One region of the Mesorhizobium sp. BR1-1-3 genome, then DNA from elsewhere that is predicted to be linked to it. Evidence: predicted binding sites of a transcription regulator. Region 1 holds the regulator's gene; the other holds the start of a gene.
The links. The regulator LexA, encoded in region 1, represses DNA repair genes until DNA is damaged. The targets are predictions, from matches to a motif close to TGTTCNNNNTGTGTTCNG.

Region 1 (15,750 bases):
GACCCGATGGCTGGACGAGGCTGGGGCTCGGATCAGGGCGAGGACGCTGCCATTGGCGTCAGCGAACGGTCCCTGTTTGCGCCTCTGCCAGCCTCATTGCCGCCGCCGTCGCCCCTCGTGCCGGATTCCGGCAAGCTGCCCTTGCAAACGGGTATCGCCGCCTCTGTTCCTGTTGCCGGAACCGGCAGGATCGTGCGCGTGCGCCGGCAGATCGGCCTGATATCACTGCCACGCCTGCGCCACAGCGTGAACATGGCGGCGAGCCTGGAACTCGACCGGGGCGTGGCCTTCCTGCTGGTACCGGTCTGCCTTGCGATCGGAGCGATCGGCTATTTTTCGCTGACGGCTGAACCCGACTTTGCGAGACCTGTCGCGGTTGTCATCCTGACGGGGATCTGTGCGCTGGTCTCGCGCTCATGGCCAAAGACCCATCTGTGTTTCATGGCGGCACTTTTGTGCGCCCTAGGGCTGCTTGCTGCCAAGGTCGAGACGTGGCGTGCGGGCACACAAATGTTGGGCTCGGAAATCTCGACGCAGGTGACCGGCCGCGTCGTCTCGCTCGACCGTATGGAAACTGGCCGTATCCGGCTGACCATCGACGTAACATCGACCGCAAGACCGAAACTGCGCTATGCGCCGGAACGGGTACGGCTTTCGGCACGCAAGATCCCGGCTGACGTGACCGCAGGCTCTCTCATCACTGGATATGCCAAGCTTTTGCCGCCGACCGGGCCGGTGCGACCGGACAGCTATGATTTCTCCTTCGACAGCTATTTTGCCGGCATTGGCGGCAGCGGGTTCTTTCTCGGCAATCCCAAGCTTGTCGTCAGCGATGATGGCGACATGCCGCTGTCGGCCCGAATTTCCTCCAGCGTGGAAAATGCCCGTGAAGGCATCGCCGACCATATCAGGGCGAGCGTCGGCGGCGCCGAAGGCGAGATCGCCGCGGCGCTGATCGTCGGCGTGCGCGCCGGCATTCCCGACGACATCAATGAGGCGATGCGACGTACCGGCATCTACCACATCATCTCCATTTCGGGACTGCATATGGCTCTGGTCGCCGGCACCATCATGGGGTTGCTGCGCGGCGCCTTCGCCTTGTTTCCCGATTTTTCCGCGCGTCGCCCGGTCAAGAAGTATGCCGCTGCCGCCGCACTGTTCTCGATCGCAGCCTACCTCGTCATCTCAGGTATCGTCGTCGCCGCCGAACGCAGCTTCATCATGCTGGCAGTGATGCTGATTGCAGTTCTGTTCGATCGAGCAGCACTCACCATGCGCAATCTGGCGATCTCGGCGATCGCCGTCATCGTGGTGTCGCCGCATGAGGTGGTCGGCCCGAGTTTTCAGATGTCGTTCGCCGCGACCGCGGCTCTGGTCGGCGCCTATGCCGGCTGGGCGGATCACCGCGCGGGAAAAGCAAGAACGCCGCCGCCGAAGCGATCCTTGCCCGGGTTCCTGACACGAAAATTCCTGCTGGCGGCAATCGGTCTGGCCATGACCTCGATCATCGCCGGCAGCGCCACGACGCTGTTTGCCATCTGGCATTTTCAGCGTGTGTCGCCGCTCAGCCTGTTCGCCAATCTCGCGGTTATGCCGATCGTCACCGTCGTCATGTTCCTGGCCGTCGCCAGCGCGCTGCTGATGCCTTTCGGATTGGATTGGCCAGCTCTCTACCTGATGGGCAAGGGCCTGACGATGATGATCGCCATATCAGGCTGGATCTCCGAGCGTTCGCCTGTCGATGGGGTCGGGCTGATTTCGCAGCAGTCGGTCCTGCTGGTGGCCATTGCCCTGGTCATCGCGACGATGGCGACGACATGGCTGCGGCTCGCGGCTCTGCCATTCGCGTTGGCAGGCTTGCTGACCGTCTCGGATACGCGCACGCCCGATGTGCTGATCTCGGAAGACGCCCGGCTGGTGGCGTTGCCGATCGGTGGCGGTGAGCTTGCCGTTAGCCGGCAACGGCCGAACGGATTCACCGTCGACAACTGGAAACGCGCGCTGACATCGGAAACCATTGTCGTTCCGGAAGTGTTCGACAACAGCGATGGGCAATTCGACGTCGCGGATGCCGTTGAGCTACCGCCGGGATCGCCGTTCTATTGCTCCTCAGGCGTTTGCGTGGCCAGGCACATGTCCGGTGCGATCATTGCCTATGTCGAGGACCGCAAGGACACCTGGAAAGCCTGCGGCTTCGCCGAGCTGATCGTCGTCAACGACGCCACCGCCTATGACGCCTGTCATAACCCGCTGGTTCTCGTCATCACCAAGCGGCAACTGGCTCGCAAAGGCAGTGCCGCGGTCTTCTTCGATCGCCAATCGGCGACCACGCCGGCGACGATCAGCTTCGCGGTGGACAGCCCATATCGGCCCTGGCACACGCAACGCAAATACTCTCGCGAGGCGAGGGGGCTGGCACCCTTCAAGAAACCCGAGAAGCCAGTGGTCAACCCACAGCCGTCTCAGTAGCGACGGATCAGGCCGACGAGCTTGCCTTGCACCTTGACCCTATCGGGCCCGAAAATCCGTGTCTCGTAGGCTGGATTGGCGGCTTCGAGGGCAATCGAGGCGCCCTTGCGGCGGAACCGCTTCAGCGTCGCTTCCTCTTCATCGACCAGCGCCACGATGATCTCGCCGGGGCTGGCCGTGTCGGCGTTGCGGATGATGACGGTGTCGCCGTCGAAGATGCCGGCCTCGATCATCGAATCGCCCTTGACCTCCAGCGCATAGTGCGCGCCGCCCATGATCATGTCCGGCGGCACCGAAATCGAATGCGTCTGATGTTGGATGGCATCGATCGGCACGCCGGCGGCGATGCGACCCATGACCGGGATCGAAACGGCAGAGACCGCATCGTCGTCATTGCCGGGCGAAGGCATCCGCGAAGGCGCCGGCTTGATCTGCCGGCCAAGAGCACCACCCTGACCAAGACTGCCCTGGATGACGCTTGGCGAAAACTTCTTTGCCGCATTGAGGCCTGGCGCGATGGAGTCCGGCAGCCGCAGCACTTCCAGCGCGCGGGCCCGATTGGGCAGCCGGCGGATAAAGCCGCGCTCCTCAAGGGCCGTGATCAGCCGATGAATCCCGGATTTGGAGGCAAGGTCGAGCGCCTCCTTCATCTCGTCGAAGGATGGCGGAATGCCGCTCTCCTTCAGGCGTTCGTGGATGAACATCAGCAGTTCATGTTGCTTGCGTGTCAGCATGGCGGCCCCCAGGTTCCCTGAAACCAGAATCGAAAAACAAACCCAGAACAAACACTATCTGTTCCAGTTGTGTTCTGCAACCGTTTAAAGTTTAATGAATTTGTTAAGGCTACTGAAATTATTTGGCGCTTGCCAGCGGGTTACGATCGACGGGCGCCACCTTCGGCAATGCGCCTGCTCACATTGAAATTGTTATGGTTAATGACCTGTGGCTTATCCCCTACCAAAGCTTGGCATTATCTGTCGATCGACCTCGACAAGGGGCGATTGCAACCTTCGGGACGTTCGTTGGCCGTGAACGAAACGGAGCCAAAACGCCAACGTCAGTTGGGCATTTTGGCTGGAAATTCAGCTCTCCGTTATTTGCCAGGCAGTGAGGGCAGCGACGGCGGATCGCCGGGATCGGTGCGTCAGGTAACGGCTTCCTTGACGGCGAAACGCTGGTCCTTCCATGCACCCGTGCGCAGAATGTCTTCCAGAACCTCAACCGCCAGCCACACATCCTTGTAGCTGACATAGAGCGGCGTGAAGCCGAAACGGATGGTCGACGGTGCGCGGAAGTCACCGATCACCCCGCGCTCGATCAGCGCCCGCATGATTTGATAGCCATGGTCGTGAAGGAACGACACCTGGCTGCCGCGCCTGGTCGCGTCGCGGGTAGTCTCCAGCGCGAGACCGTAGGCGCCGCACTTGGCTTCGACGAGCTGGATGAACAGTTCTGTCTGCGCGACGCTCTTCTTTCGCAATGCCGCCATGTCGACGTCGCTCCAGATGGCAAGCGCGCCTTTGAGCGCCCGCATCGACAGGACCGGTTGCGTACCGCACAGAAAACGGCGGATGCCGGTGCCGGCAACATAACCCCGTTCGAAGGCAAAGGGCCGCGCATGGCCCCACCAGCCGCTGAGCGGCTGGCTGATATCGCCGTGGTGGCGCTGTGCGGCATAGATGAAGGCCGGCGCGCCCGGACCGCCGTTGAGGTACTTGTACGTGCAGCCGACAGCGAAATCGGCATTTGCCTGATCGAGCTCGACGGGCAGGGCGCCGGCGGTGTGGCAGAGATCCCAGACGATCAGCGCTCCGGCCGCATGAGCCCTGCGCGTCAGCGCCGTCATGTCGCGCAGTTCACCCGATTTGTAATTGACGTGGTTGACCAGCACCACCGCGACGTTTTCGTCGATCAGCTCTTCGATGGTCGGCGCGTCGACGCCCGCGAGGCGCAGCAGGACGCCATCCCGGGTCGAGGCCACGCCTTCGGCGATGTACAGGTCGGTGGGAAAACTGTCACCTTCGGCGACGATGGCTGACCGGCCGGGCCGCATCTCCATCGCTGCGTGCAGCACCTTGTAGATGTTGGTCGATGTCGTGTCGCAGACAACGGTCTGGCCGGCCGCGGCTCCTATCAGGCGTCCGAGTTGGTCGCCGAGTTCGATCGGCATCTCGAACCATCCGGCCGTGTTCCAGGCTCGGATAAGATCTCGGGCCCATTCCTGCGTCGCCGCCTGCTGCAGCTCGCCGAAAACGGCATGAGATGCTGCCCCCAGTGAATTGCCGTCGAGATAGATCACCCCCTCCGGCAGAATGAAACGGTCGCGCATGGCCCGCAGCGGATCCGTGGCATCCATCGCTTCGACTGCGGCGAGATCAGGAATTCCACTCATGGTCAGTCCCCGGTTGTTCGCGAAGGGTTTCCGCCACAGAGCGTCCCTTCGGTGAGCCTGTTCTCATTTCGATGATGTCAGAGCCGAGTGCGGACCGTCCACAGCTCCGGAAACAGCACGACCTCGAGCATTTTCTTCAGATACGAAGCACCCGACGTGCCGCCGGTGCCGCGCTTCAGACCGATGATGCGCTCCACCGTGGTGACGTGGTTGAAGCGCCAGCGGCGGAAATAATCCTCGAAGTCGACCAGCTTCTCGGCCAGTTCGTAGAACATCCAGTAGCGCTGCGGATCGCGGTAGATAGTCTGCCAGGCGACCAGGACCTCTTCATTCTCGGTTCGCGTCTCACGCCAGTCCGTGCGCCTGGCATCGGCACCGATGTCGCATCCGTTGCGCGCCAAAAGCAGCAGCGCTTCGTCGTAGAGCGATGGCTCGGCCAGAATGGCTTCCAGCTTTCCGCTGAGGTCAGGCCGATGCTTGTGAGGGCCGAGCATGGCCAGGTTGCGGTTGCCGGCCATGAACTCGATGGCGCGATACTGCCAGGACTGGAAACCCGAGGACTGGCCGAGCGCGTCGCGAAACTCGGTATATTCGCTGGGCGTCATCGTCCGCAGCACATCCCAGGCATTGTTCAGCTGCTCGAAGATGCGCGCGACTCGCGACAGCATCTTGAAGCTCGGCTCGAGCCGGTCGGCGCGGATCGAGCGGATCGCGGCGCCAATCTCGTGCAAAGCGAGCTTCATCCACAGTTCCGAGGTCTGGTGCTGGATGATGAACAGCATCTCGTCATGCGCCGACGACAGCGGCGTCTGCGCCTCCAGCACTTTCTCCAGGTGCAGATAGTCGCTGTACGACATGCGCTCGTTGAACGACATCTGTGCGCCTTCGGACGCCGGATCGTAGGGCTCGCTCAATTGACTTTCTCCGTGCGCAGCCGGAAGCGCTGGATCTTGCCGGTCTGGGTCTTGGGCAAAGCAGCAATGAATTTCACCGATCGCGGGTATTTGTAGGGCGCGATCGTCGCCTTGACATGGTCCTGCAGGCGCTTGGTGGTCAATGCGTCAGGCGCCACGCCCTGCACCAGCACGACATGCGCCTCGACGATCTGGCCGCGCTCGGCGTCCTCGGCGCCGATCACCGCGCATTCGGCGACGTCGGGATGTGACAGAAGTGCGGCCTCGACCTCGGGGCCGGCAATGTTGTAGCCGGCGCTGACGATCATATCGTCGGAGCGCGCGGCGAAATGGAAGAAGCCGTCCTCGTCCTGCGTGAAGGTGTCGCCGGTGATGTTCCAGCCGTCGCGCACGTAGTCCTTCTGCCTGATATCGGCCATGTAGCGGCAGCCGGTCGGGCCGCGCACCGCCAGCCTGCCGGTCGCGCCGCGCGGTACTTCGCGCATCTCGTCGTCGACGATGCGCGCCTCGTAGCCGCCGACCGGCTTGCCGGTCGACGCGGGCTTCATGTCGCCAAAGCGGTTGGAGATGAAGATGTGCAGCATTTCGGTGGCGCCGATGCCGTCGAGGATCGGCTTGCCGGTCTTTTGCGTCCACTCTTCGAAAACCGGAGCGGGCAAGGTTTCGCCGGCTGAAACGGCAACCCGCAGCGAAGACAAATCGGCACCTTCATCCATGGCCTTCAGCATGGCGCGGTAGGCAGTCGGTGCGGTGAAGGAGATCGTGGCTTTGTAGGTCTCGATGATGTGGATCATGTTGGGTGGCGTCGCCTGCTCCAGCAGCGTCGCCGCCGCACCGAAGCGCAGGGGAAAGATAGCGAGCCCGCCAAGGCCGAAGGTGAAGGCCAGCGGCGGCGAGCCGACGAAGATGTCGTCCGGCGTCACCTCCAGGATTTCGCGGGCATAGGCGTCGGCGATGATCAGGAGGTCGCGGTGGAAATGCATCGTCGCCTTCGGCACGCCTGTCGTGCCCGAGGTGAAGCCGAGCAGCGCGACATCGTCGCAGCCGGTGTTGACGGCGGTGAATGTCACCGGCTTGTCGAGAGCGGCACGATCGAGCTCGGCATCATGGTTGGCGGTGCCGTCGAAGCCTATGACCTGTTTGAGGAAGGTGCTGTCCTTGGCGCAGGCGGTCATCTCGTCCATCAGCCTGGTGTCGCAGAGCGCGACGGTGATTTCCGCCTTGTCGACGATCTTGGCCAGTTCGCCGGCGCGCAGCATAGGCATGGTGTTGACGACCACGGCGCCGACCTTGGTGGCAGCCAGCCAGCAGGCGACCATGGCGGGGTTGTTGGCCGAGCGGATCAGCACCCGGTTGCCGGGCTCGACGCCATAATTCTCGACCAGCGCGTGGGCGAGCCTGTTCGTCCAGTCGGACAGTTCCTTGTAGGTGCGGCGGCGGCCATTGCCGATCAGGGCTGTGCGGTCGCCGAGGCCCTTCTCGACCAGCCGGTCGGTCAGTTCGACACCGGCGTTGAGGCGTTCGGGATAGTCGAAGCCGTCGAGCAGTATATCGGGCCATTGCTCCGGCGGCGGCAGGTGATCGCGCGTGAACGTGTCGATATGCGCTGAAGGCCCAAGCATGTCGCCGCTCTCCCGTCTGCTGCCTGGCCAGTGCGCAATGCGCCTTGGCTGGATGTGGTGGATCCTAAGGTCCTGCTCTGAGGAGGCTTCGTGCTGCCCATCACGCCTGCTCGGAGATGCGCGCCGAAAGGGTGAACATCTGCAGGTGAGGGCAGCACAGCAGACCTCCCATTGTCGGCTGTTCGTACGGGCAGGATCGCACCAGTCGAAATTTGTTTCAAGCCTAAAATGTTTTTGCCCTGGAGCATTGACGCATGGCGTGGCGCTGGCCATTGCTAGCGCAACAGCGATGCCGTTTTGGGGGAGGGCGCAGATGTTCGAACGTCACATCGTCGATTGGGATGATGCCTATGCCAACGGCGCGAACATTGCCGGCAGCGACCGTTGGCCAGCCGCCTGGGCCGAGCCAGCGGCAGCATTCCGCGATGCGCTCTCGGCAGAGAGCCGGGCACGGCTCGACATCGCCTATGGCGACGGGCCGCGAAATCGGCTCGATCTTTTCCTTCCCAAGGCCGCGCCCAAAGGACTGGTGGTGATTATCCATGGCGGTTACTGGCTGGAGACCGACAAGAGCTTGTGGTCGCATCTCGCCAATGGCGCGGTCGGCAGCGGCTTCGCCGTTGCGATGCCCTCCTACACGCTGTGCCCGGACATACGCATCGCAGGCATCGTCCGGGAGGTCGGGGCGGCGATTGGCAAGGCAGCGGCAATGGTTGACGGACCGCTGATGCTGACCGGACATTCGGCCGGCGGCCATCTCGCCACCCGGATGGTGACGACAACCACGCCTCTGGCGCCGGATGTGGCGCGGCGCATACGCCATGTCGTTTCGATTTCAGGTCTACACGATTTGCGTCCGCTCATGCGCACCGGCATGAACAAGGACCTGGCAATCGACGAAGAGGAGGCGCTGGCTGAAAGCCCAGCCCTGCTGCGCCCGATGGATGGCGCCCGCATCACCTGCTGGGCCGGCGGCGGTGAGCGCGCCGAGTTCCTGCGCCAGAATGCGTTGCTTGCCAACATCTGGACCGGCCTTGGCGCCACCACCAGCACCGTGGTCGAGCCCGACCGGCATCACTACGACATTGTCGACGGCCTTACCGATCCGGCGCATCCGCTGACGCAGAGCTTGATCTCGAACTAGAGCCGAGATCACTTTCTCGTCTGTTATGAACGGCTTGCCTGGAATTCCTCAGCGCAGCATCAAAACGCTGCAAGCCTCGCCCGCGGCTGCTGCAGGGGCAAACGGCGCCCGCACGATCAGCCCGTTGGCGTCGGCCAGCATTCTCAGCATCGAGGAATCCTGAATGCCGAACGGCGTCGCCACCAGCGCGCCGTCATCTTCCCTGACCACGGCTCGGACATAGTCCTGGCGCAAATCATTGGCCGGCATTGCGGTACCCAGTCGCGCTGGGCGAATGTCCTGGCGATGGTTGCGGCCACCGAGCCGCGCCAGCAGCGGCTTCAGGAACAGTTGCGAGCAGACCAGGCTTGCCACCGGGTTGCCGGGCAGGCCGATGCACCTGATATCGCCGAGGCGGCCGAACATCAGCGGCTTGCCGGGGCGCATGGCGATCTTCCAGAAGCCGAGCGTCATGCCTTCGCCGGTCAGCACATCGTGGATCAGGTCGTGATCGCCGACCGAGGCGCCACCAAGCGTCACGATGACATCCGCACCGGCCGCGACCGCTTTTTGCACCAGTTCGGCGATGGCCTCCTTGCGATCGGCGGCAATGCCGAGATCGAGCGCGCGGGCGCCGACCGAGTGTGCGGTGGCAGCGACGCCATAGGCATTGGACGAGATGATCTGGTCCGGGCCGAGATCACTGCCCGGCGGCAGCAATTCGTCGCCGGTGGCAATGATGGCGACCAGCGGTCGTCTTACCACCTTGACCTGGGGATGGTTGGCCGATGCTGCCAGCGACAGTGCCGCCGGGTCGAGCAAACGGCCTCTTTCGAGCAGCATGTCGCCTGTTGAAAAATCGAGCCCGATGCGACGGATATTGCGCCATTGCGCCGTCGGCTCGGTCACTTCGATTTCGCCGCCGCCGAGGTCGCGGACATTCTCCTGGATGACGATGGTGTCGGCGCCTTCGGGCAGCGGAGCGCCGGTGAAGATACGCACCGCTTGTCGCTGGCCGACCGTGCCGTCAAAGCCGCGCCCGGCAGGCGCCATGCCGATTACTGATAGTTTCGATGGTACCGACGCCACGTCGGCGGCTCGAGCGGCATAGCCATCCATGGCGGAAGCATTGAAAGGTGGCTGGGTACGGAGTGCCACGACCGGTTCCGCCAGAACACGATCCACCGCCTCGAACAGAGGAACGCTTTCGCCGGCTAGAGGTGCCGCACCATCGAGCAGGCGCTCAAGCGCCTCCGCGATAGGAACCAGCGCCATCAGGAACTCGCCTTGTAGTCACCCGACTTGCCACCGGTCTTTTCGACCAGGCAGATGCCGGTGATGACCATGGCGCGGTCTACTGCTTTGGCCATGTCGTAGATGGTCAGGCAGGCTACCGAAGCGGCCGTCAGCGCTTCCATCTCGACGCCCGTCTTGCCGGTGACGCGGGCCAGTGCGGTGACCTTCAGGCCAGGTAAAGCGTGGTCCGGCTCGATGTCGACGGAAACCTTGGTCAGCAGCAGCGGATGGCAGAGCGGGATCAGCTCATGCGTCTTCTTCGCCGCCATGATGCCGGCAATGCGCGCGGTGCCGAGCACGTCACCCTTCTTCGCGTTGCCGGCGAGGATCATCTTCAGCGTCTCGGGCTGCATCGCGACAAAGCCTTCGGCGATCGCCGTGCGCGTTGTTTCTTCCTTGTCGCCGACATCGACCATGTTGGCCTCGCCCTGCGCGCCGAGATGGGTCAGGCCTGATACCATCGTCAGATAGCCTCGGCCAAAGCCTTGCCTGTCAGAAGCAGGCGCGTCGCGGTGGTGACGTCCTGTTGCCGCATCAGGCTCTCGCCGACAAGAAAAGTGCCGATGTCGCTCTTTTGCAGCCTGAGGCAGTCGTCATGGGTGAAAATACCGCTCTCGCTGACCAGCAGGCGGCCGCCCGGCACCATGGGTGCCAGCCGCTCCGACGTTTTAAGGCTGGTTTCAAATGTTCTCAGATTGCGGTTGTTGATGCCGATCAGCCGCGACGACAGTTTTAGCGCGCGCAGCGTCTCGGACTCATCATGCACCTCGATCAGCGCATCCATGCCGAGTTCGAATGCCGTTGCCTCAAGCTCGCTCGCCAGGGCGTCGTCGACGCTGGCCATGATGATCAGGATGGCATCCGCCCCCCAGGCGCGGGCTTCGTAGACCTGATAGGGATCGAACAGGAAATCCTTGCGCAGCGCCGGCAGCGCGACGGCGGCTCGCGCCCGGGTGAGAAATTCCGGCGCGCCCTGGAAGGACGGTGCGTCGGTCAGCACCGAAAGACAGGCAGCGCCACCCTTGGCATAGGCCTGCGCCAGCGCCGGCGGATCGAAATCGGCGCGGATCAGCCCCTTGGACGGGCTTGCCTTCTTGATCTCGGCGATCAGCGCAAAGGCGCCGGATTTGCGCTTTGCTTCGAGCGCGGCAAGAAAGCCGCGCGGTGCGTCGGCGTCCTTGGCTCGCGCCTTGATTTCGGCCAGCGGCACACGTGCCTTTGCCGCCGCGATCTCGTCGCGCTTGTAGGCCTCGATCTTGCGAAGAATGTCAGACACGTTTTACCCGTTCGAAATCTCGACCAGCCTGTCGAGCACTTGCAGGGCCCGGCCGCTGTCGATGGCTTGCGCGGCGAGCGCGATGCCGTCGGCAAGCGTCGTCGCCTTGCCCGCCACCACCAGGCCGGCGCCGGCATTCATCAGCACGGTGTCGCGATAGGCGCCGGCAGCGCCGCCCAACATATCGCGCAAGGCTTTGGCATTGTAGTCCGCATCGCCGCCACGCAGTTCGTCCCTGCTGTGGCGCGGCAACCCGACCGCTTCAGGCGTCAGGGTGAAGCTGCGGATCTCGCCGCCGATCAGTTCGGCGACCTGCGTCTCGCCGGTGGTGGTGATCTCGTCATAGCCGTCGCCATGAGCAACCCAGGCATGCTCCGCACCCAGTGCCTTCAGCGTCTCGGCAACCGGCAGGATCCATTCCGGCAGGAACACACCGACCAGCTGCCGCTTGACGCCAGCTGGATTGGAGAGCGGCCCGAGCAGGTTGAAGATGGTGCGGGTGCCGAGTTCGACGCGGGTCGGACCGACATGTTTCATCGCTGGATGGTGCGCGGGCGCGAACATGAAACCAATGCCAGCCTCGTGGATGCAGCGGCCGATGAATTCGGGCGAGATGTCGATCTTGACGCCGAGCGCAACCAGCACGTCGGCGGCTCCTGTCAGCGAGGACAGGCCACGATTGCCGTGCTTGGCAACCGGCACACCACTGCCGGCGATGACAAAGGCCGATCCCGTGGAAATATTGACGCTGTGGGAATTGTCCCCGCCGGTGCCGACGATATCGATGGCGCCGTCCGGCGCGTCGACTTGCAGCATCTTGGCCCGCATGGTGGCGACGGCGCCGGAAATCTCGCTCACCGTCTCGCCGCGCACGCGCAGCGCCATCAGGAAACCGCCGATCTGGCCGGGGGTCGCATCACCCGACATGATGATGTCGAAGGCCTCGCGCGCTTCCTCGAAGGAAAGCGCGCTACCGGTCGCGATCTTGGCGATATGGGTTTTCAGCGCGCTCATCTTGTCGAGGCTTGGGCGACGGCGGCCTGGTCGACGCGAACGTCGTACTGCGTCTGCAACTGCGCCACCAATTGGTCGAGCAGGTCGTCCGACATGCCGGAGGTGAAGGATTTCTGTGCGTCATCCGGCACCGAGCTGGCATCGGCCCCGGCGGGCTCGAACACTTCGGCGACCTTGTACAGGATCTGTCCGTCGCCGGTAGGCGAGGGGATCAGGCCGGTACCGCCTTCGCCGACTCCGAACATCGCTGCGGCACCTTCCTTGCCGAAATCGACGTCGTCAGCCTCGCGCTTGACACCGCGCTTGGTCTGCTTTTCCAGCTTCAGTTCGCTGGCAATGACATCGAGCGTTGCGCCGGCCTTGAGCCGCTTTTCCAGCTCGTCAGCCTTGGCGGCGAGCCGCTTGCTTGTTTCCGCCGCCGTCCAGTCGGCCACGACTTTCTGACGAACCTCATCCAGCGTGCGGTCGCGAGCCGGCGTGATGGACGCCACCTCATAGAAGACGAAGCCGTTGTCGGCTGTGGTCAAGGCATCGTTTTCCGTGTTGGGTTCGGCGTCGAAGACGGCTTTGATCAGCTCCGGCGATTGCGGCAGGTCCTTGACGATGCTTGCATCTGGCCGCAGTCCACTGCGATCGATGGCATCGATGGTGACGACCTTCAGCTTCAGCTTGGCCGCGGCGTCGGCCAGCGAACTGCCGGCGGCGCGGGTGTCATCGTAATTGTCGCGCACGTCCAGAAGGATGCGGCTTGCCTCGCCCAGCGCCAGATCCTTGCGGATCTGGTCGGACACCTCGGCCAGCGGCTTCACCACTTCGGGCTTGATCTCGGTGACACGCAGCAGCACCGGACCGAAGGCGCCCTGCACGACCTGGCTGACTTCATTGGCGTTAAGCGCGAAGGCGGCGTCGGCGACCGCCTTGTCGGCGATCTTGTCCTTGGCAAGCGTGCCGAGCAACGTGTCGGCCGGGGTCTTGCCTTCCGCCGTGACCAGCTTGTCGAAAGTGGCGCCTGCCTTGAGCGAATCGAGCGCGGCCTTGGCCGCATCCGGCGTCTTGAACACGAGCTGCTCGATGGTGCGCAATTCCGGCGTGGTGTAACGCGCCTTGTTCTTGTTGTAGTCGTCGCTGACCTGTTGGTCGGTGACGGCGGTCGGATCCATGATGTCGACCGGCTCGAGGCGGACATAGGAGAATTTGCGGTATTCGGGTGCCGCATATGTCTTCTTGTTGGCTTCGAAATAGGCCGAAAGCACGCTATCGGATGGCGCCGCGATCGGCTCCACCAGTGCCTTGGGCAGCGTCAAATAGTCGATGGTGCGGTCTTCGCCGCGATAGAGCGCAACTGCCTTGAAGAAAGTGTCCGGAGCCTTGAGGCCGTCCGAGACCGCCTCGACAATCTGCTGGCGCACCGCCACCTGAGCACGGTTCTTCAAATAGTCCTCGGGTCGCATGCCAATCTGCTGCAGCATATATTCGAACGTTCTGCGATCGAACTGGCCGCCCGGGCCTTTGAAGGCCGGGTCTTCGCGTGTCAGCTCGGCCAGCCGGTCCTTGGAAAGTCCGAGGCCCAGCTTGCGGGCCTGTTCATCGAGAACGGCACCCGAGACGAGCTGCGCCAGCACCTGGTTGTCGACACCGAGCGCCTTTGCCTGTTCGTGGCTGAGACGTTGGCCGAACTGCTGCGACATGACGGCGAGCTGGCGATCATAGGCGAGACGGTATTCGTTGATCGACACTTTGGTGCCGCCAGCGGTTATCACCGAATCATGGCCGGCCAAACCGCCCATCAGCCGTCCGGAAACGCCCCAGACCAAAAAGCTGAGCACCAGCAGCACCAACAGCCCCTTCGCGACCCAGGTGCCTGCCGCGCTTCTCAATATACCAAGCATTTTTACTTCCGATTTATGCGCATTTTCGCATGCGCCGAGTCTGAAACAAGCGCAATAGCGCCCTTCCGGCCCACTGTCGATTGCTTTGTGGCCTGATTTTGGTAGTGAGGGCCAGAGCCCCGATATCATCCGGAGAAGCAAACCCATGACGCCAGGAATTCGCCCGCTCGTCGCCGGCAACTGGAAAATGAACGGCACCAGCGCCTCCCTCAACGAGCTCAGGATAATCGGCAACGGCTTCATGAGTGGGCTTGACGCGGAGACCGAAGCGCTGGTTTGCGTTCCCGCAACCCTGCTTGCCCACGCCGCCGAGATCCTGTCGCGCACGCCGGTGCATGCCGGCGGCGAAGATTGCCACACCAAGGAGAGCGGCGCCTACACCGGCTGCATCTCGGCGGAAATGCTCAGGGATGCCGGTGCAAGCCATGTCATCGTCGGCCATTCCGAATGCCGCGAGCAACGCGGCGAGGATGACGCCACTGTCCAGGCCAAGGCATCCGCCGCATGGCGTGCCGGGCTTGTTGCCATCATTTGCGTCGGCGAAACGCATGAGCAGCGTGAAACGGGCGCCACGCTGGACGTGCTGTCGCGGCAGGTCGAGGGCTCGGTCCCGCCAAGCGCCACCCCGTCCAACACCATCATTGCCTATGAGCCGGTATGGGCGATCGGCACCGGCCTGACGCCGACGGCGGCCGACGTCGCTGCGGCACACGCACATATCCGCGAAAAGCTGTCGGAAAAGCTCGGCGGCGTCGCGGCGAAGGTGCGCATTCTCTATGGCGGCTCGGTCAAGCCCTCCAACGCGGTCGAACTGCTCGGCGTCAGGAATGTCGACGGCGCGCTGGTTGGCGGCGCCAGCCTGAAAGCGGCGGACTTTCTCGGCATCGCCGAGGCCTATCGCAATATTGCTTGAAGACATTTTCCCCGCCGGACAGGGCTTCCGGTGCACGAAATCGTTGCAAAGGACGGGTTGCTTCCCATATTCCGGCCACGGGCTTGGAAATGCCGTCAAAGCATTGTATTGAGCCGCCTCCAATTCACCGGTCGTGTCCGCGGCCGGGCAAGGCCTTGCCAGGATAAACTATGGAAACCGTACTGATCGTCATCCATCTCATGGTCGTGCTCGCCCTTGTCGGCGTGGTGCTGCTGCAGCGTTCCGAAGGCGGTGGCCTCGGCATCGGTGGCGGGTCCGGCTTCATGACCGCGCGTGGTGCGGCCAATGCGCTGACGCGTGCGACGGCGATCCTGGCGGCTGCCTTCTTCGCCACCTCCTTGACCCTGTCGATCGTCGCCCGCTACGGCGAAAAGCCGATCGATATCCTGGACCGCGTGCCGGCGACCTCGGACGGCGCCGGCAAAGGCGTGCTCAACCAGTTGCCTGGAACCACAACTTCGGCGCCCGCGGGCACCACCACGCCGACGCCGCCTTCCGGCAACGATGCTTCGGCTCCTGCGACTGCCCCGGCCACTGCGCCTGCCGCCGGCTCGACGCCGCCGGCGACCAACGGCACGGCTCCCGCCGCACCGGCGACCCCGCAGGTTCCAAACCAGTAGTCCTCGGTGCCTGAACCGCGATCTGTGGTCGTTTGAACACAGTCGCGGCAAATGCAGCGAGATCACGAAGATTCGACGGGGTGAGGCATAGCCCCACGCTTGAGGCGGCCGCGCTTATTCGACTATAGATTGCACGCGGCATTTCCGGCGCCCTTGGGGGGCGCTGGGCGACGCCGTGGCAACAAGCATAGAACGATCGGA
Region 2 (15,750 bases), on a different contig from region 1:
TGGTCGCTCAGGCGCGCCGGCGCTCCGCCTCCGGGTTCTTGCGCGCCGCAAGAAATTCCTTGACCCGCCGGCCGGGTGCCGGACCGCGCACCGGCTTGTAGCCGTCATCCAGTTCGCCGGAGAGATCGAGCGTCGGTCGCTTGCCGACGGCGTCGTAATTCTCTTCCAGCCAGTCGCTGGCGGCGGTGCGGCCGAGATCTCTGAGATAGGTCAGGAACGCCCATTCGGCATTGACCTTCGAGGACGCCGACAGGTCCTTGAACGCCTCGTCGGCATCGATGCGGTGCATGCGGATGTCGCGATACTCGCCATGCGGCAGACGGCCGGCGGCGATCAGCTCCTTGACGAAGGCAATCGAGCGGAATTCGCGCAGCAGCCCGGCGTTGAAGGTGATCTCGTCGATGCGGTTCTGGATCTCGTTGGCGCTTCTTGGTGTTCCCTCGCGCACCACCGGATTGATCTGCACCAGAAGCACGTCCTCGGTCGCGGCCGTCTTGAAGAACGGATAAAGCGCCGGATTGCCGCCATAGCCGCCATCCCAATAGGGCACGCCCTTGATCTCGACGGCGCGGAACAATTGCGGCAGGCAGGCCGAGGCCATCACCGTATCGAGGTCGATCTCGCCGTCGGAAAAGACGCGCAACTGTCCGGTCTCGACATTGGTCGCCGAGATGAACAGTTCCATCGACTTGCAGGCGCGGACGTTCTCGAAATCGATCTCCTGCTGCACCACGTCGCGCAGCGGATTGAGGCCGAGTGGGTTGGCGACATAGGGCGAGAACACCCGCGACATGGTGTCGAAGAAGAGATAGCCGGGCGTGTTCTCGATCGACCAGTTGCCCCAGGCGACGTCCCACGGCATGCGCTGCACCGGGCTGAACCGCCCCTTGGCCGCCACCGCGCGCCAGAAATCGTCAAGTTTTTGCCGCGCGCCTTCGACACCGCTGCGCACATATCCGTCGGCCAGCGCCACCGCGTTCATGGCGCCGGCGCTGGTGCCGGACACTGCTGATATCTCCAGCCGTCCGTCCTCCAGCAGCCGGTCGAGCACACCCCAGGAAAAGGCCCCGTGCGAGCCGCCGCCCTGAAGCGCTACGTTGATCTTCTTCGTCTCCTCCGCCTTGCCGTTCTTGGTCATGGCGTCGTCCTTGATCTGTCCCTTTGGGTGGATGAGAGAGTTTTGCGCCTCACGCGGCGGTCCAGCCGCCGTCGACCGAGAGATGCGTGCCGTTGACCTGCGCCGCCGCGTCCGAGCACAGGAACACCGCCGCTGCCGCGATCTGCTCCACCGTGACGAATTCCTTGGTCGGCTGCTTGTCCAGCATGACCTCACGGATGACGGTCTCGCGGTCCATCTGATGGGCTTTCATCTGGTCGGGGATCTGCGCCTCGACCAGCGGCGTCAGCACATAGCCGGGACAGATGGCGTTGCAGGTGATTTTTTCGCGCGCCAGTTCGAGCGCAACGGTTTTGGTCAATCCCATGATGCCGTGCTTGGCCGAGACATAGGCCGATTTGAACGGTGACGCGACCAGGCCATGCGCCGAGGCGATGTTGACGATCCGGCCGCCGCCGGCCTTTTTCATCAGCGGGATGGCGGCCGCGATGGTGTGGAACGCCGACGACAGGTTGATGGCAATGATGGCGTCCCATTTCTCGATCGGGAACTCTTCCACCGGGGCGACATGCTGGATGCCTGCATTGTTGACGAGAATATCGACCGAACCGAATGTCTCGGCCGCCTTGGCGATCAGCGCCCGGCATTCGGCCGGCTTCGACATGTCGGCCTTGATATAGGCCGTCTTCACCTTGTGCTGTCTGGCGATCGCGTCAGCGATGGCGTGGTCGGCAGCCGTGTCGGAGAAGGAGTTGACGACGACATTATGGCCTTCGGCCGCCAACGCCTGGGCGATGGCCAGGCCAATGCCCGATGTGGAGCCGGTGATGACTGCGGTTTTTCTGGCGGCCAAGGTCGAAATCCTCTGGTTGCGGCAAGAGCGATCTTATGTTGCAGTGCAGCATATATGCTCAATGCGACGCAATAACAGCGGCCAGAATTTTTCGACGAGATGAAATTTTCGTCATGAGCGGCCACACGGCCGCTCACCAGGAGGATCCTGATCGGATCGGTGTCGCTCGCCAGGCGCCGAAAGAACCTCAGGCGACCAGGTCCGGCACCGGCCCGACATAGCGCGACTGCGGTCGGATCAGCCGTCCAGTCGTCTGCTGTTCACGCGCATGCGCGATCCAGCCGGCCACGCGCCCGGCGGCAAAGACATTGCTGAAAGCTTGCGGCGGAAAGCCCGCCGCTTGCAGCACCAGCGCGGTGTAGAACTCGACATTGGTCTGCAGCGAACGCTGCGGCTTGGCGATCCTAAGCACCTCGAGCGCCGTTTGCTCGACGGTCTCCGCAAATGCCAGCCGGCGACCGGTTTCGCCCTCGCCGCCGAGTTGCCGCACCACGGCCTTCAGCACATCGGCGCGCGGATCGCGCACACGGTAGATGCGGTGGCCGAACCCCATGATGCGCCTGCCCTGCGCGATCTCGTTGCGCAGCCAGCCGGCGGCATCGCCATGCGCCTGGATCGCATCCAGCATCTCGATGACGGGGCCAGGCGCGCCACCATGCAGCGGCCCTTTGAGCGCGCCAAGCCCGGCCAGCACAGAGGATGTCAGGCCGGCCTGCGTGGAGGCGACCACGCGCGTCGCAAAGGTCGATGCGTTGAGGCCGTGGTCGCAGACGGTCACCAGATAGGTGTCGAGCGCTTTTGTGAGCGCCGGCGAGGCGGCGCGGCCGCTCAGCATCCTCAGCATGTCGGCGGCATGATCGGTGCGGCTGTCCGGCGCGATCGGCGCCTCGCCGCGCCGCAGGCGCAGCAGCGCCGGCGTCAGCACGGCGGGCGCCGCGATCAGCAGCAAGGCGTCGGTCAAGGTCTCGCCATCCGGCAACTGCGCCATGCCGGCGCGCATGGCGCTGTAGACATCGAGCGGCGCCAGCGAAGTCAGCGAGGGCAAGAGCCGTTCGAACACGTCCGCACGCGCCTGTCCCAGCGCCCGCGTCAGTTGCGCATCATCGGGAAGGTCGTTGAAGAAGCCGTCGAGCAGCAGCCTAACCACCTGGGCATAGTTCCAACGGCCGGCCAACTCCGGCAGCGAATGACCTCGGATCGTCAGACGGCCGCCAAGACCATCCACATCGGAAAGCACGGTTTCCGCCGCCACCACATCATCGAGCCCATTCGCCATAGCCTGTCTCCTTGAAGCATTTCCGGATCGGAGATAGAGATGGGCAACGTTTCCATCAATCTTGATCAATAGAATCAATATCAGGGCAGATATGTCCGAGTGGTTGTCCCGGGAAGAGGCGCTGGAGAGACTCAAGGTGCGGGCGCAGACGCTGTACGCCTATGTCAGCCGTGGGCGCATCGGCATGCGGCCCGACCGCGCCGATCCGCGCCGCAGCCAGTACCGCGCCGACGATATCGCCGCACTGGCGACCCGCCGGGCGCGCGGCCGCAGCCCGTCAGTCATCGCCGAAAGCGCCATCGCCTGGGGCGAGCCCTCGATCGTAACGGCGATTTCGACCGTCTCGCAAGGTCGGCTCATCTATCGCGGGCAGGACGCCGCAGTGCTCTCCGGGCACGCCACACTGGAAGAAGCCGCCGCCGTTCTGTGGGCTCTGCCGAAACCGGTGGCTTTCGAAGCAGCGTCGCCGGACGCACCCCATCAAGCTGGCCGAGCCTCGGCCTTTGCGCAACTTGCCGTGCTTGCCGGCCAGGGGCGCCCGTCGCTCGGGCGCAGCGCCGCCTCGCTGCATACCGATGCCGCGCACGCGGTCGGCGTGCTGGCCGCCGCGCTGGGCGCACCGGCGGGGTCAAATCCCGTCCATCAGCGGCTTGCGCAGGACTGGTCGGTGGATTCCGGCCGCGCCGATGCGATCCGCCGTGCGCTTGTCCTGCTTGCCGATCATGAACTGAATGCGTCGACCTTCGCCGCGCGCGTCGCAGCCTCGACCGGCGCGCCGCTGGCCGCTTGCCTGCTGGCAGGGCTCGCGACGCTGTCAGGCCCGCGCCATGGCGGCGCCGGCGAGGCGGTGATGCAACTGGCGGAGGATGCGGCGCGGCATGGCGCCGATGCGACGATCCGGCGCTGGCTCAGCCATGACCGGCCGCTGCCGGGGTTCGGTCATCAGCTCTATCCTGACGGCGACCCCCGCGGGGCGGCGCTGCTGTCGGTGATCGAGGTTGACGGCACACTATCGTCGCTGCGCGACGCTGCCTTTGCGGCGACCGGCGCGCTTCCCAACATCGACTTTGGGCTGGCCGCGCTGACGCGCAGCCTAGGCTTGCCGCGCGATGCACCGTTCCGCCTGTTCGCGCTCGCACGCAGCGTCGGCTGGGCCGCGCACACGGTCGAACAGATAACAAGCGGAAGTGTCATCCGGCCGCGCGGCCGCTATGAGGGCGTGCTGGTGTAAGGTCGCAAGAACGCCAGGCGCTCAGGACATCGTGTCGAGCTTGCGCTGCATGGCCGCGATCTGGTCCTTAAGTTCCTGAAGATCGTCGGGCTTGTCAGGCGTTTCCTTCCTGGCCGGCTCGGGCGACGTCGCAGCGGCTGGCGTGGAGCCCGCAGGCGGGAACGGCGTGAACAGCCGCATCGCATTCTGGAACATTTCCATGTTGCGGCGTGTCTGTTCCTCCAGCGCCTTGATCGGCGTGGTGATCTTCATCATGTCGAGCGGCGACTTGCCGAGCGCCCCCTTCATCTGCTCGCGAAAACGCTCCTGCTCCTTGGAAAAGGCAAGCATCGACTGTTCGAGGAAGCTCGGGACGATCATCTGCATCTGGTCACCGTAATAAGCGATGAGCTGGCGCAGGAACGGGATCGGCAGCATGTTCTGCCCGTCCTTGTTCTCCAGTTCGAAGATGATCTGGGTCAACACCGGATGCGTGATGTCGTCGCCGGTCTTGGCGTCCTGGACGGTGAACTCCTCGCCCTTCTTGACCATCTCGGCGAGGTCCTCGAGCGTCACATAGGTGCTGGTGCCGGTGTTGTAGAGGCGGCGATTGGCGTATTTCTTGATGATGATCGGATCGTCTTTAGCGGCCATCTACATCCTCCCGGGGACACCGGCGCGCCTCTGAGTAAGCCGCCGATAACGATTGTGCCTTTTTTGAGGATATGCGCAAAAGCCTCACAATTCCAAGCAGTTTGTGCAGTGCGGGATCACTAAATGCTGCATGGCAGGCAAAATATGCTGCGCAGCAATGGACGAATGGCCGCCATGGCAAGGCATGGCCTGCTTGCGGCGCATGGGCGCCATGCCCATTTCCGGTTTGACTTGGGGTTGGGAAAGGGCAAGAAAAGTCCCCAACGACAGAGCAACACCCTTGAAGTCTGGAGAAGAAAATGTCCGCTTCCATCGTCATTGCCAGTGCGGCGCGCACGCCGGTCGGCTCCTTCAACGGCGCTTTCGCCGCCACCCCGGCGCATGAGCTCGGCGCCGTCGTCATCACGGAATTGCTGTCGCGTGCCGGCGTCGAACCAGGCGAGGTCGACGAGGTCATCCTCGGCCAGGTGCTGACCGCCGCGCAAGGCCAGAACCCGGCCCGCCAGGCATCGATCAATGCCGGCCTGCCCAAGGAAACCACCGCCTGGGGCCTCAATCAGGTTTGCGGCTCGGGCCTGCGCGCCATCGCGCTCGGCATGCAGCAGATCGCCATCGGCGATGCCAAGGTGATCGTCGCCGGAGGCCAGGAATCGATGTCGCTTTCGACGCATGCCCAGCACCTGCGCGCCGGCGTCAAGATGGGCGACTTCAAGCTGATCGACACCATGATCAAGGACGGGCTGTGGGACGCCTTCAACGGTTACCACATGGGCAACACAGCCGAAAACGTCGCGCGTCAGTTCCAGATCACCCGCGAAGACCAGGACCAGTTCGCGCTCGCCTCGCAAAACAAGGCCGAGGCCGCGCAGAAGGCCGGCAAGTTCAAGGACGAGATCGTCGCCGTCACCATCAAGGGCAAGAAGGGCGACACCATCGTCGACCAGGACGAATACATCCGCCACGGCGCCACGATCGACGCCATGACCAAGCTGAAACCGGCTTTCGACAAGGACGGCACGGTAACCGCCGCCAACGCCTCCGGCATCAATGACGGCGCCGCCGGCGCGCTGCTGATGAGCGAAGCGGAAGCGGTGAGGCGCGGCATCACCCCGCTGGCGCGCATCGTGTCCTGGGCAACCGCCGGCGTCGATCCGCAGATCATGGGCACCGGACCCATTCCCGCCTCGCGCAAGGCCTTGGAAAAGGCCGGCTGGTCGGTCGGCGATCTCGACCTGGTCGAGGCCAACGAAGCCTTTGCGGCGCAGGCCTGCGCCGTCAACAAGGACATGGGCTGGGATCCCTCGATCGTCAACGTCAATGGCGGCGCCATCGCCATCGGCCATCCGATCGGTGCGTCCGGCGCTCGCGTCTTCAACACGCTGGTCTTCGAAATGCGCCGGCGCGGCGCCAAGAAGGGTCTCGCTACCCTGTGCATCGGCGGCGGCATGGGCGTCGCCATGTGTGTCGAAGCACTCTGAAGAAAGTCACTAAACGGGCGGCGTGCATGCATGTCGCCCAAAACTGCGCAGCGGTTTTGGGAACACCGACATGTATAAAACCAAACATCTGAAGCGCATCGCCTGAATCTACCTCAGCGCGACGCGCTTTAGCCGCCCGTTCTGTATCCAGTGCCTGCCAAGCCCGACAACAGGGCGATATCAAAAAAGGGGAAATGCATGACCAAGGTAGCAATCGTCACAGGCGGATCGCGCGGCATCGGCGCGGCGATCTCGATCGCATTGAAGACCGTCGGCTATTCGGTTGCGGCGAACTATGCCGGCAATGACGCCGCAGCGGCGAAATTCAAGGCTGAGACCGGCATTCCGGTCTACAAATGGTCGGTCGCCGACTATGATGCCTGCGCCGCCGGCATCAAGCAGGTCGAGGCCGATCTCGGCCCGGTCTCGGTGCTGGTCAACAATGCCGGCATCACCCGCGACGCCATGTTCCACAAGATCACGCGTGAGCAGTGGAAAGAGGTCATCGACACCAACCTGTCCGGCGTCTTCAACATGACGCATCCGCTGTGGAGCGGGATGCGCGACCGCAAGTTCGGCCGCATCATCACCATCTCCTCGATCAACGGCCAGAAGGGCCAGGCCGGCCAGGTCAACTATTCCGCCGCCAAGGCCGGCGATATCGGTTTCAGCAAGGCTCTCGCCCAAGAGGGGGCTCGCGCCGGCATCACTGTCAACGTCATCTGTCCCGGCTATATCGCCACCGAGATGGTCAAGGCGATCGACGAGAAGGTGCTCAACGAGCGCATCATTCCGCAGATTCCTGTCGGCCGCCTCGGTGAGCCCGAGGAAATCGCGCGCTGCGTCGTCTTCCTCGCATCCGAAGATGCCGGCTTCATCACCGGCTCGACCATCACGGCCAATGGCGGCCAGTATTTCGCCTGACGACGGCGATGTAGGCGCAGAGATCGACGGGCCGGCGCGCCGGCCCGTTTTCGTTGGCGCCATGGTCCTTCGAAGTGACAGCACGGCTGCTGACCCAATCCGGCACGCAGAGGTTAACAGCGGCCCGGCCGGCCTGTGCGAAACCTGCTTCCAAGCCTGTGGATTCTCGGTGGATAAGCTGTTCACAACACAAGATATTGGGGTGAACAAAACGGGAAAATTCCGCTATCGCTGATTCGTCGCCGATTCGTTCCGGCTTTGAGCTGAACGTTAACGACGACAGCCTGAATCCCCTGCCAATTGCTTAACGCGGATTAAGAAAGATCAACAATTTCATAACCTTGGTCGAGGCATGCCAAGCCACTGTGATCGTTTATCGACAAAGGTTAATGGCAATGCCCTCTTAGCACGAAACGGGCCAGTTCAGCGATTCAGCATGTGGTGCGTGTCGCGGCCGCGAAATCCACATATAGCCGTGAACAAAAGCTGAATCTGCAGGAGTCACTGATTCGTCGCCGATTCGTTCCAGACTCGTTCTATCCGTTAATCCGCATCTGATTGAGAGCTTGACAGAACCACCTTCTGGCTGCCGACGGAACATTCCGCTTTCGCTTCGCGCCCGAAATCCCTATGTGTCGCCTGTCATACGCGCCATTTGAGGCACGCTCCCGACAACCAGAGGCCAGAAGCCTTATCTCCAGGTCCCGGAAGCCTTATTCTAGGTTGATGAACATCCAGCCCAAACACACTGAGCCGCTGATCCTGTCGGGCCGCGACGTGACCGCCGTGCTCGGGCCGACCAACACCGGCAAGACCCATCTCGCCATCGAGCGCATGGTGGCGCATGAGAGTGGAATCATCGGCCTGCCGCTCAGGCTTCTGGCGCGCGAGGTCTACGCCCGCGTCTGCGAAAAGGTCGGCGCCCACAAGGTTGCGCTGATTACCGGCGAGGAAAAGATCCAGCCACCGGGCGCCAAATATTCGGTCTGCACCGTCGAGGCCATGCCGCGCGAGACCGACGCCGCCTTCGTCGCCATCGACGAGGTGCAGCTCGCCGGCGACCTCGAGCGCGGCCACATTTTCACCGATCGCATCCTGCACCTGCGCGGCCGCCAGGAAACGCTGCTGCTGGGCGCCGCCACCATGCAAAGTATCCTGCAGCGCCTGCTGAGGGGTGTCTCGGTGGTGACGCGGCCGAGGCTGTCGCATCTTGCCTATGCCGGCTCCAAGAAGCTGACCCGCCTGCCGCGGCGCACGGCGATCGTCGCCTTTTCCGCCGACGAGGTCTACGCCATCGCCGAGTTGATCCGCCGCCAGCAGGGCGGTGCCGCCGTCGTGCTCGGCGCGCTCTCGCCGCGCACCCGCAACGCCCAGGTGGCGCTGTTCCAGTCCGGCGATGTCGACTACCTCATCGCCACCGATGCCATCGGCATGGGTCTCAACCTCGATCTCGACCACGTCGCCTTCGCCCAGAATCGCAAGTTCGACGGCTTCCAGTATCGCAATCTGACGGCGGCCGAGCTTGGCCAGATCGCCGGCCGCGCCGGCCGGCATCTGCGCGACGGCACGTTCGGTGTCACCGGCCAGGTCGACCCGCTGGACGAGGATCTGATCAAGAAGATCGAAGGCCACGACTTCGACCCGGTGAAGGTGCTGCAATGGCGCACCGCACATTTCGACTTTGCCAGCCTCGACGCGCTGAAGCGCTCGATCGAAACCAACGCCCCGGTCGAGGGACTGACACGGGCATTGCCTGCCGTCGATGCACAGGCGCTCGAGCATCTGTCGCGCGACGAGGACATCCGCGCACTCACCACCAATGCCAAGCGCGTGGCGCTGCTGTGGGAAGCCTGCGCGCTGCCCGACTACCGCAGGATCGCGCCGGCCCAACATGCCGATCTCATTGCCTCAATCTACACGGACCTCGCACGCCACGGCCATGTCGACGAGAATTACATGGCCGAGCAGGTGCGCCGCGCCGACACAACAGAGGGCGACATTGATACGCTCTCGCATCGCATTGCCCAGATCCGCACCTGGACATTCGTGTCGAACCGGCCCGGCTGGCTGGCCGATCAGGCACACTGGCAGGAAAAGACGCGCGAAATCGAAGACAGATTGTCGGATGCGCTGCATGAGCGGTTGACGAAACGCTTCGTAGACCGCAGGACTTCCGTCCTCATGCGGCGCCTTAGAGAAAATACCATGCCTGAAGCCGAAATTAGTTCTACCGGAACCGTCCTTGTCGAAGGCCACCATGTCGGCGAGCTGCAAGGGTTCCGCTTCACCGCCGACCAGACCGCCGGCGGCGAAGACGCCAAGGCGGTGCGCACCGCTGCCCAGAAGGCGCTGGCCGCCGAGTTCGAGGCGCGCGCCGAACGCTTCGGCGCCTCGGCCAATGGCGATATCGCCCTCGGGTCGGATGGCACGCTGCGCTGGATCGGTGCGCCGATCGGCACGCTTGTATCAGGCGAAGACGCGCTGAAGCCGCGGCTGGTGCTGCTGGCCGACGAACAGCTGACCGGCCCGGCGCGCGACAAGGTCGCCGCGCGTGCCGAGCGTTTCGTCAATTTCCAGATCGAGTCGCTGCTGAAGCCGCTGGTCGACTTGAAAAACGCCGACCAGATTTCCGGCATCGGCCGTGGCATCGCCTTCCAGCTGGTCGAGAATTTCGGCCTCATCAACCGCCGCGACATCGCCGAGGAGATGAAGTCGCTCGACCAGGAAGGCCGCGCAGCCCTTCGCCGGCTTGGCGTGCGCTTCGGCGCCTACCATGTCTTCGTGCCGGCGCTGATCAAGCCGGCGCCTGCCGGGCTGGTGACGCTGCTGTGGGCGCTGAAGAACGACGGCAAGGACAAGCCAGGTTTTGGCGACGTGGTCCATGCGCTCGCCTCGGGTCGCACCTCGGTGGTCATCGACCCCGCCTTCGACAAGACCTTCTACAAGCTTGCCGGCTACCGCAATCTCGGCCGTCGCGCCGTGCGCATCGACATCCTGGAACGGCTGGCGGATCTGATCCGTCCGGCGACCAACTGGAAGCCCGGTCTCGGCCAGCGCCCGGACGGCGCCTATGACGGCCAGTCCTTCATGGTGACGCCGCCGATGATGTCGATCCTCGGCGCCACCGCGGACGATATGGAAGAGATCCTCAAAGGTCTCGGCTACCGTCCCGAGCCGAAGCCGGCCGTCGAGGTCAAGGCGCGGCTCGAAGCACAGGACAATGCCGCGCGCGAAGCAGCGATGGCGAAGCTTGCGGCGGAAGAGGCTGCACGAGCCGAGCAGACCAAGGCGGCGGACGCCGCAGCAGAGGCAGCAGTCGAAGGGTCGGAGCCGGCATCGGACGCAGTGGCCGTTTCGGAAACGGCGACCGAAATCACCTCCGACGCCGCGGCGGAACCTGCTGCGCCTGCCGTGGAAGAACAGGCGGACGCTCCGGTCGAAACCGTGCAAGACGAAGCGCCTGTTGCCGAGGCTGCTGCTGAACCGGCACCGGTTGAACCGCAGGCAGAGGCTGAAGCTGCCGAGACTGAAGCCGCAGCGGCAGAAAAAGTTGCACCGGCCGAGCTGGTGTCAAATGCCGCGCCGGCAACGGACGCCGCGCCGGACGAACCCGTGACGGTGACTGAAGCAGCCACCGGGGAACCCGCTCCGGAAGCCGAAGCGCCAAAACCCATCCTGTTGTGGCGTCAGGGTCGTTTCGAACAGCGCCCGCGCAACCGCGACGACAACCGCAGGAACAATCGCCCACGCAACGGACAAGCGCGCGGCCGAAGCGATGCGCCTGCGGACGCCGGCGCACCGGCCGCCGCTGCACCCGGAGAGCGTCCGGCCCATGAAGGACGGCGCGATGGAGCCGGCAAGCCGCGCTTCGACCGCTCGAAGTTCAAACCCAAGCCGCAGGCCGAAGGCGAACAGCGACGTGACAGGCCGCAGGGCGAGCGTCCCGACCGCCGCGAAGGCCGTCCCGACTGGAAGGGTGGCAGGCCGGATGGCAAGGGTGGTCCGCAAGGCGGCAAGCCCGCCTTCCAGCCGAAGCCGCGCGAGGAGCGTCCGGTGCGTTTCGATCCGGATTCGCCCTTCGCCAAGCTCGCCGCTCTGCGCGACCAGTTGAAGAAGTAGAACCCGGCTCGCTTCGATGGTTGCCGAAGGCCGCCAGCGCATCGACAAATGGCTGTTCTTCTCCCGCGTCGTGAAATCGCGCTCGCTGGCGGCAAAACTGGTCGTCGCCGGCCGGGTCCGCATCAATCGCGACAAAGCAGCGCAGGCCTCAGATCAGGTCAAGCCGGGCGACGTCCTGACCATCACGCTCGAGCGGCGCATCTTCATCTGGAAGGTCCTTGGCGCGGGTGCGCGACGCGGCCCGGCCGAGGAAGCCCGTACGCTCTACGAGGATATGTCGCCACCGCCCGCACCGAAGGGCGAAGCCCCTCCCGATGCAATTCCGGGGCTGCGCGAGGCCGGCAGCGGCCGCCCGACCAAGAAGGAACGTCGCCAGACCGACCGATTGCTCGGCGAAGATTGATGCCTGGCGTCCAAAAACAGGCGGCGCTTGCCAGGATAACCACGTGTTTGAAGCAAAACTGAACCCGGCAAACAGGAAGCCCTGCATGAGGTCGCCGGCCTCTGGGGCGCCGGCTGCCTGGAATTCCATTTCGAAACGCTGATGCCGACAGGAATGGCTGCCCTTGCAAGCAGCGGCCAAAGGCGTTACCTGACGGAAAAAGCCCAATAAAATGGGACGTCCCGGAGCCGACCGATGACCTATGTCGTGACCGACAATTGCATCAAATGCAAATACATGGACTGCATCGAGGTCTGTCCGGTCGATTGTTTCTACGAAGGCGAGAACATGCTCGTCATCCATCCCGACGAGTGCATCGACTGCGGTGTTTGCGAGCCGGAATGCCCGGCCGACGCGATCAAGCCCGACACCGAGCCCGGCCTCGACAAATGGCTGCAGGTCAACACTGAATACGCCGAGAAATGGCCCAACATCACCGCCAAGAAGGAACCGCCGGCAGACGCGAAATCCTTCGACGGCGAGGCCGGCAAGTTCGAGAAATACTTCTCCGCCGAGCCCGGCGAAGGCGATTGACAATACGGCCGCAGAGGCCGGTATTACGCAGGGTAAGAGGCACGTCACATTAACCGGCTTGACAGCCGGCGCCGGGTTGTGGCCTTCGCGTATGCAGCAAAACCTTGATTCTTCCGACTTTTTGTGTTACATCAGCGAAACATGCCGGTGACACAACGTCGATTTATGGCGCAGACGCCCCAAATCACTGAAAGGTGAAAATCCCATTCGGACCAGAGCGATCTGGGCCAGGCGGTCGCGATGTTGCGGTTTGCCGGTCCGGCTTTTCCGATGGGTTCATCTGTTGTGCGGCTAACGGTCGGTTTCTCCGATCGCGCGAGTTCGGGCCGGCAGGACGCCGGTACCACAACAAGGAGTTCAGTGCGCAATGGCAACGATCACCCCGCAGAAGAAGTCCACCGCTGCGCGTCACGGTTTCAAGACCGGCGAGTACATCGTCTACCCGGCGCATGGCGTCGGCCAGATCGTCTCGATCGACGAGCAGGAAGTTGCTGGACACAAGCTGGAACTGTTCGTCATCGACTTCTCGAAGGACAAGATGCGCCTGAAGGTGCCGGTCGCCAAGGCGACCTCCATCGGCATGCGCAAGCTGTCGGAAGAGGATTATGTCGAGCGCGCGCTGAAGGTCGTGCAGGGCCGCGCCCGCGTCAAGCGCACCATGTGGTCGCGCCGCGCCCAGGAATATGATGCGAAGATCAATTCGGGCGACCTGATCTCGATCTCGGAAGTCGTGCGTGACCTCTACCGCGCCGACAACCAGCCGGAGCAGTCCTATTCCGAGCGTCAGCTCTACGAGGCGGCGCTCGACCGCATGGCCCGCGAGATCGCGGCCGTCAACCGCATGTCGGAAACCGAAGCCGTGCGCCTGATCGAGGTCAACCTCAACAAGGGCCCTAAGCGTGGCGCCAAGGCCGACAATGAAGAGGCCGAGCAGGAAGAAGCTGCCTGATCTTTCTCACCTTTCGAGAAATCCTGCCAGAAACGATTGGAGGCTCCGGTTTGACCGGGGCCTCTTTTGGTTTCGGGCGGCAGCTTCGATGTTGGTAGGCCCTGCGCACCAGCGTGCTGCATCGCGGCTTGCCGGCGCGCCGAGCCGTCGAGCGCGCGTTTTCGTTTTAACGTGTGTCGCCACTTATCGCCTTGCCGCCAAAGCAGACCGCGGCAATGGTCTCGCGCAATTCCTCGTCGGCGATCGGCTTGTGCAGGATGCGGCTGCCGCTGGCGCTGATCTCCTTGAGGCGCGCCGGCGACGTATCGCCAGTAATGATGATGGTCGGGACAAGCCGGCCGATATGGGCGTGAAGCGCACGGATCGCGTCGGTGCCGGTGGTGTCATTCTCGAGACGGTAGTCTGCGATGATCAGGTCGACCGGCGCATCGCCGGCAGCCAGCGCCGCCGTATGGGCCTCCTGCGCCTCTGCGGCGGAGCGGCCGGGATAGACACGATGTCCCTCCAGGCTGAGCAAGCGCACCATGGCATCGAGAACGTCGCCCTCGTCCTCGACCACCATGATGCCGGCGGCACTGCTGGCCGGCGATGTCGTGTCGACCTCCAAGCGAGCTTGCACCGCGCCGGCCTTCGCGACGGTGATGGAAAACAGGGAACCGCGCCCGGACGTCGAAGCCAATTTCAGGGGGTGCCCCAACAGCTCGGCGGTGCGGCGAACGATGGCGAGCCCGAGTCCCAAGCCTTGCGTGCGGTCCCGCGCCGGGTTCTGCAACTGCACGAACTCCTCGAAGACCATCCCCTGCTGATCGGCGGGGATGCCGGGGCCGCTGTCGAGGACCTGTATCTCCACACATGCGCCGCGCCGGCGACAGCCCAGCAGGACACCACCTTGCTTGGTGTAGCGAAGGGCATTCGAGACCAGGTTGTTGAGGATGCGCTTCAACATCATCGGGTCGCTGTCGACGTAGAGACTGCTGTCTACCACGCGCCACGTAAGTCCGCGTTGTTTTGCCTCGGCGGCGAATTCATTGCGAAGATCACCAAAGAGGTCGCGCAGCGGCACCGCCTCGCTCGTGACCGTGACGATGCCCGCATCGAGCCGCGAGATATCGAGCAAAGCGTTGAGCAGCCCACTGAAGTTGCTGACAACCGATTTCGCCCGGCTGGCCAGATCGCGCGCCTCGCCGGAGGGTACGTCGCCGCGCTGCCCCAATATGGCAAGCGTCGAGACCAGCAGGCTCAGGGCATGGATCGGTTGGCGCAGATCGTGACTCGCCGCCGCCAGAAAACGCGTCTTGGCACGGTCGGCGGTCTGCGCCCTGTCGCGTTCCTCTTGCAGGTGCTCGACCAGTGTTTCGTTCTCCAGTCGCAGGCTGACGGTTTCGCGCAGCATGCGGTAGGTGATACGGCAGTAGTAGAAATTGATCGCCACCAGCGATGCGAGCAGGAACAGGAAGGCGCCGGAAATATCGCTTTGGGTGGTCAAGCAGCGCAAGGCGACCGGAACCACCGTGGCCAGGATGGAACCGACCAGCGCCGGCGGAAAGGCCGACAGCGACGGCACCGTACCGCAGACGAGACCAGTCAGGACGATGACCGTGAAGGACAGCACGATCGGCGCCTCGGGCATAAAGCCGACCCAGCCAAGCACCCCCCACAGAAGGCCCGACATACAGGAAAACGCCGTGGCCAGCCATGCCCAGCGCAAGATCGAGCCGCGATCCCTTGAGCGGCTGAAAAAACGGCGCGACGCCAGCACCCGGAGAGCCGTCAGCAGATACAGCGCCGCCAGCCAGCCGGTCAGCCAATTGGCGGAAACGGCCGTTCTCAGAACATAGACCGCCGCCATCGAGATCACGATGTTGGAGATGACCACGCCGTAGGAATTGCGATACAGGAGTTCGACCAGGGCCTGGCGTATCTTGTCTTCCTGCATCGAATCCCTCCAATTGTCCCAAGTAATTCTCCGGCCGGTCTTCCCCGGTACCGTTGATCTACCGGCAACCTGTTTCGCATAAGTTGGCGATCGATCCATATACGCCGCCGCAGCCCTGGATGGTGCCCCGATGAACCGCTCGCTCACCGCCATACTCGCCGACGACCATGCCATCGTGCGCGAGGGGCTGAAGCTGCTTATCTCGGCTATGGACAATGTCTCGGTCGTCGCCGAGGCTGCGGATGGCGAGGCGCTGCT

Region 2: the regulator LexA is predicted to act here: its motif matches at 8,034-8,051, upstream of LB559_RS17150 (helicase-related protein).

What each region holds. Positions count from the first base shown of each region.
Region 1 covers NZ_JAIUIC010000001.1:20,542-36,291, reverse strand. Annotated here, with positions in the region: gene LB559_RS00155 (ComEC/Rec2 family competence protein) at 7-2,469, shown strand; gene lexA (transcriptional repressor LexA) at 2,463-3,203, opposite strand; gene kynU (kynureninase) at 3,614-4,861, opposite strand; gene kynA (tryptophan 2,3-dioxygenase) at 4,939-5,775, opposite strand; gene LB559_RS00135 (AMP-binding protein) at 5,772-7,397, opposite strand; gene LB559_RS00130 (alpha/beta hydrolase) at 7,711-8,541, shown strand; gene glp (gephyrin-like molybdotransferase Glp) at 8,590-9,795, opposite strand; gene moaC (cyclic pyranopterin monophosphate synthase MoaC) at 9,795-10,277, opposite strand; gene trpC (indole-3-glycerol phosphate synthase TrpC) at 10,280-11,092, opposite strand; gene trpD (anthranilate phosphoribosyltransferase) at 11,096-12,106, opposite strand; gene LB559_RS00105 (SurA N-terminal domain-containing protein) at 12,103-13,995, opposite strand; gene tpiA (triose-phosphate isomerase) at 14,141-14,908, shown strand; gene secG (preprotein translocase subunit SecG) at 15,079-15,549, shown strand.
Region 2 covers NZ_JAIUIC010000007.1:16,955-32,704, forward strand. Annotated here, with positions in the region: gene LB559_RS17115 (patatin-like phospholipase family protein) at 8-1,138, opposite strand; gene LB559_RS17120 (3-hydroxybutyrate dehydrogenase) at 1,188-1,970, opposite strand; gene LB559_RS17125 (citrate synthase/methylcitrate synthase) at 2,158-3,246, opposite strand; gene LB559_RS17130 (citrate synthase) at 3,338-4,477, shown strand; gene phaR (polyhydroxyalkanoate synthesis repressor PhaR) at 4,499-5,110, opposite strand; gene LB559_RS32900 (hypothetical protein) at 5,195-5,323, opposite strand; gene LB559_RS17140 (acetyl-CoA C-acetyltransferase) at 5,410-6,588, shown strand; gene phbB (acetoacetyl-CoA reductase) at 6,787-7,512, shown strand; gene LB559_RS17150 (helicase-related protein) at 8,239-11,631, shown strand; gene LB559_RS17155 (RNA-binding S4 domain-containing protein) at 11,648-12,034, shown strand; gene fdxA (ferredoxin FdxA) at 12,269-12,607, shown strand; gene LB559_RS17165 (CarD family transcriptional regulator) at 12,975-13,556, shown strand; gene LB559_RS17170 (ATP-binding protein) at 13,723-15,492, opposite strand; gene LB559_RS17175 (response regulator) at 15,623-15,750, shown strand, end outside.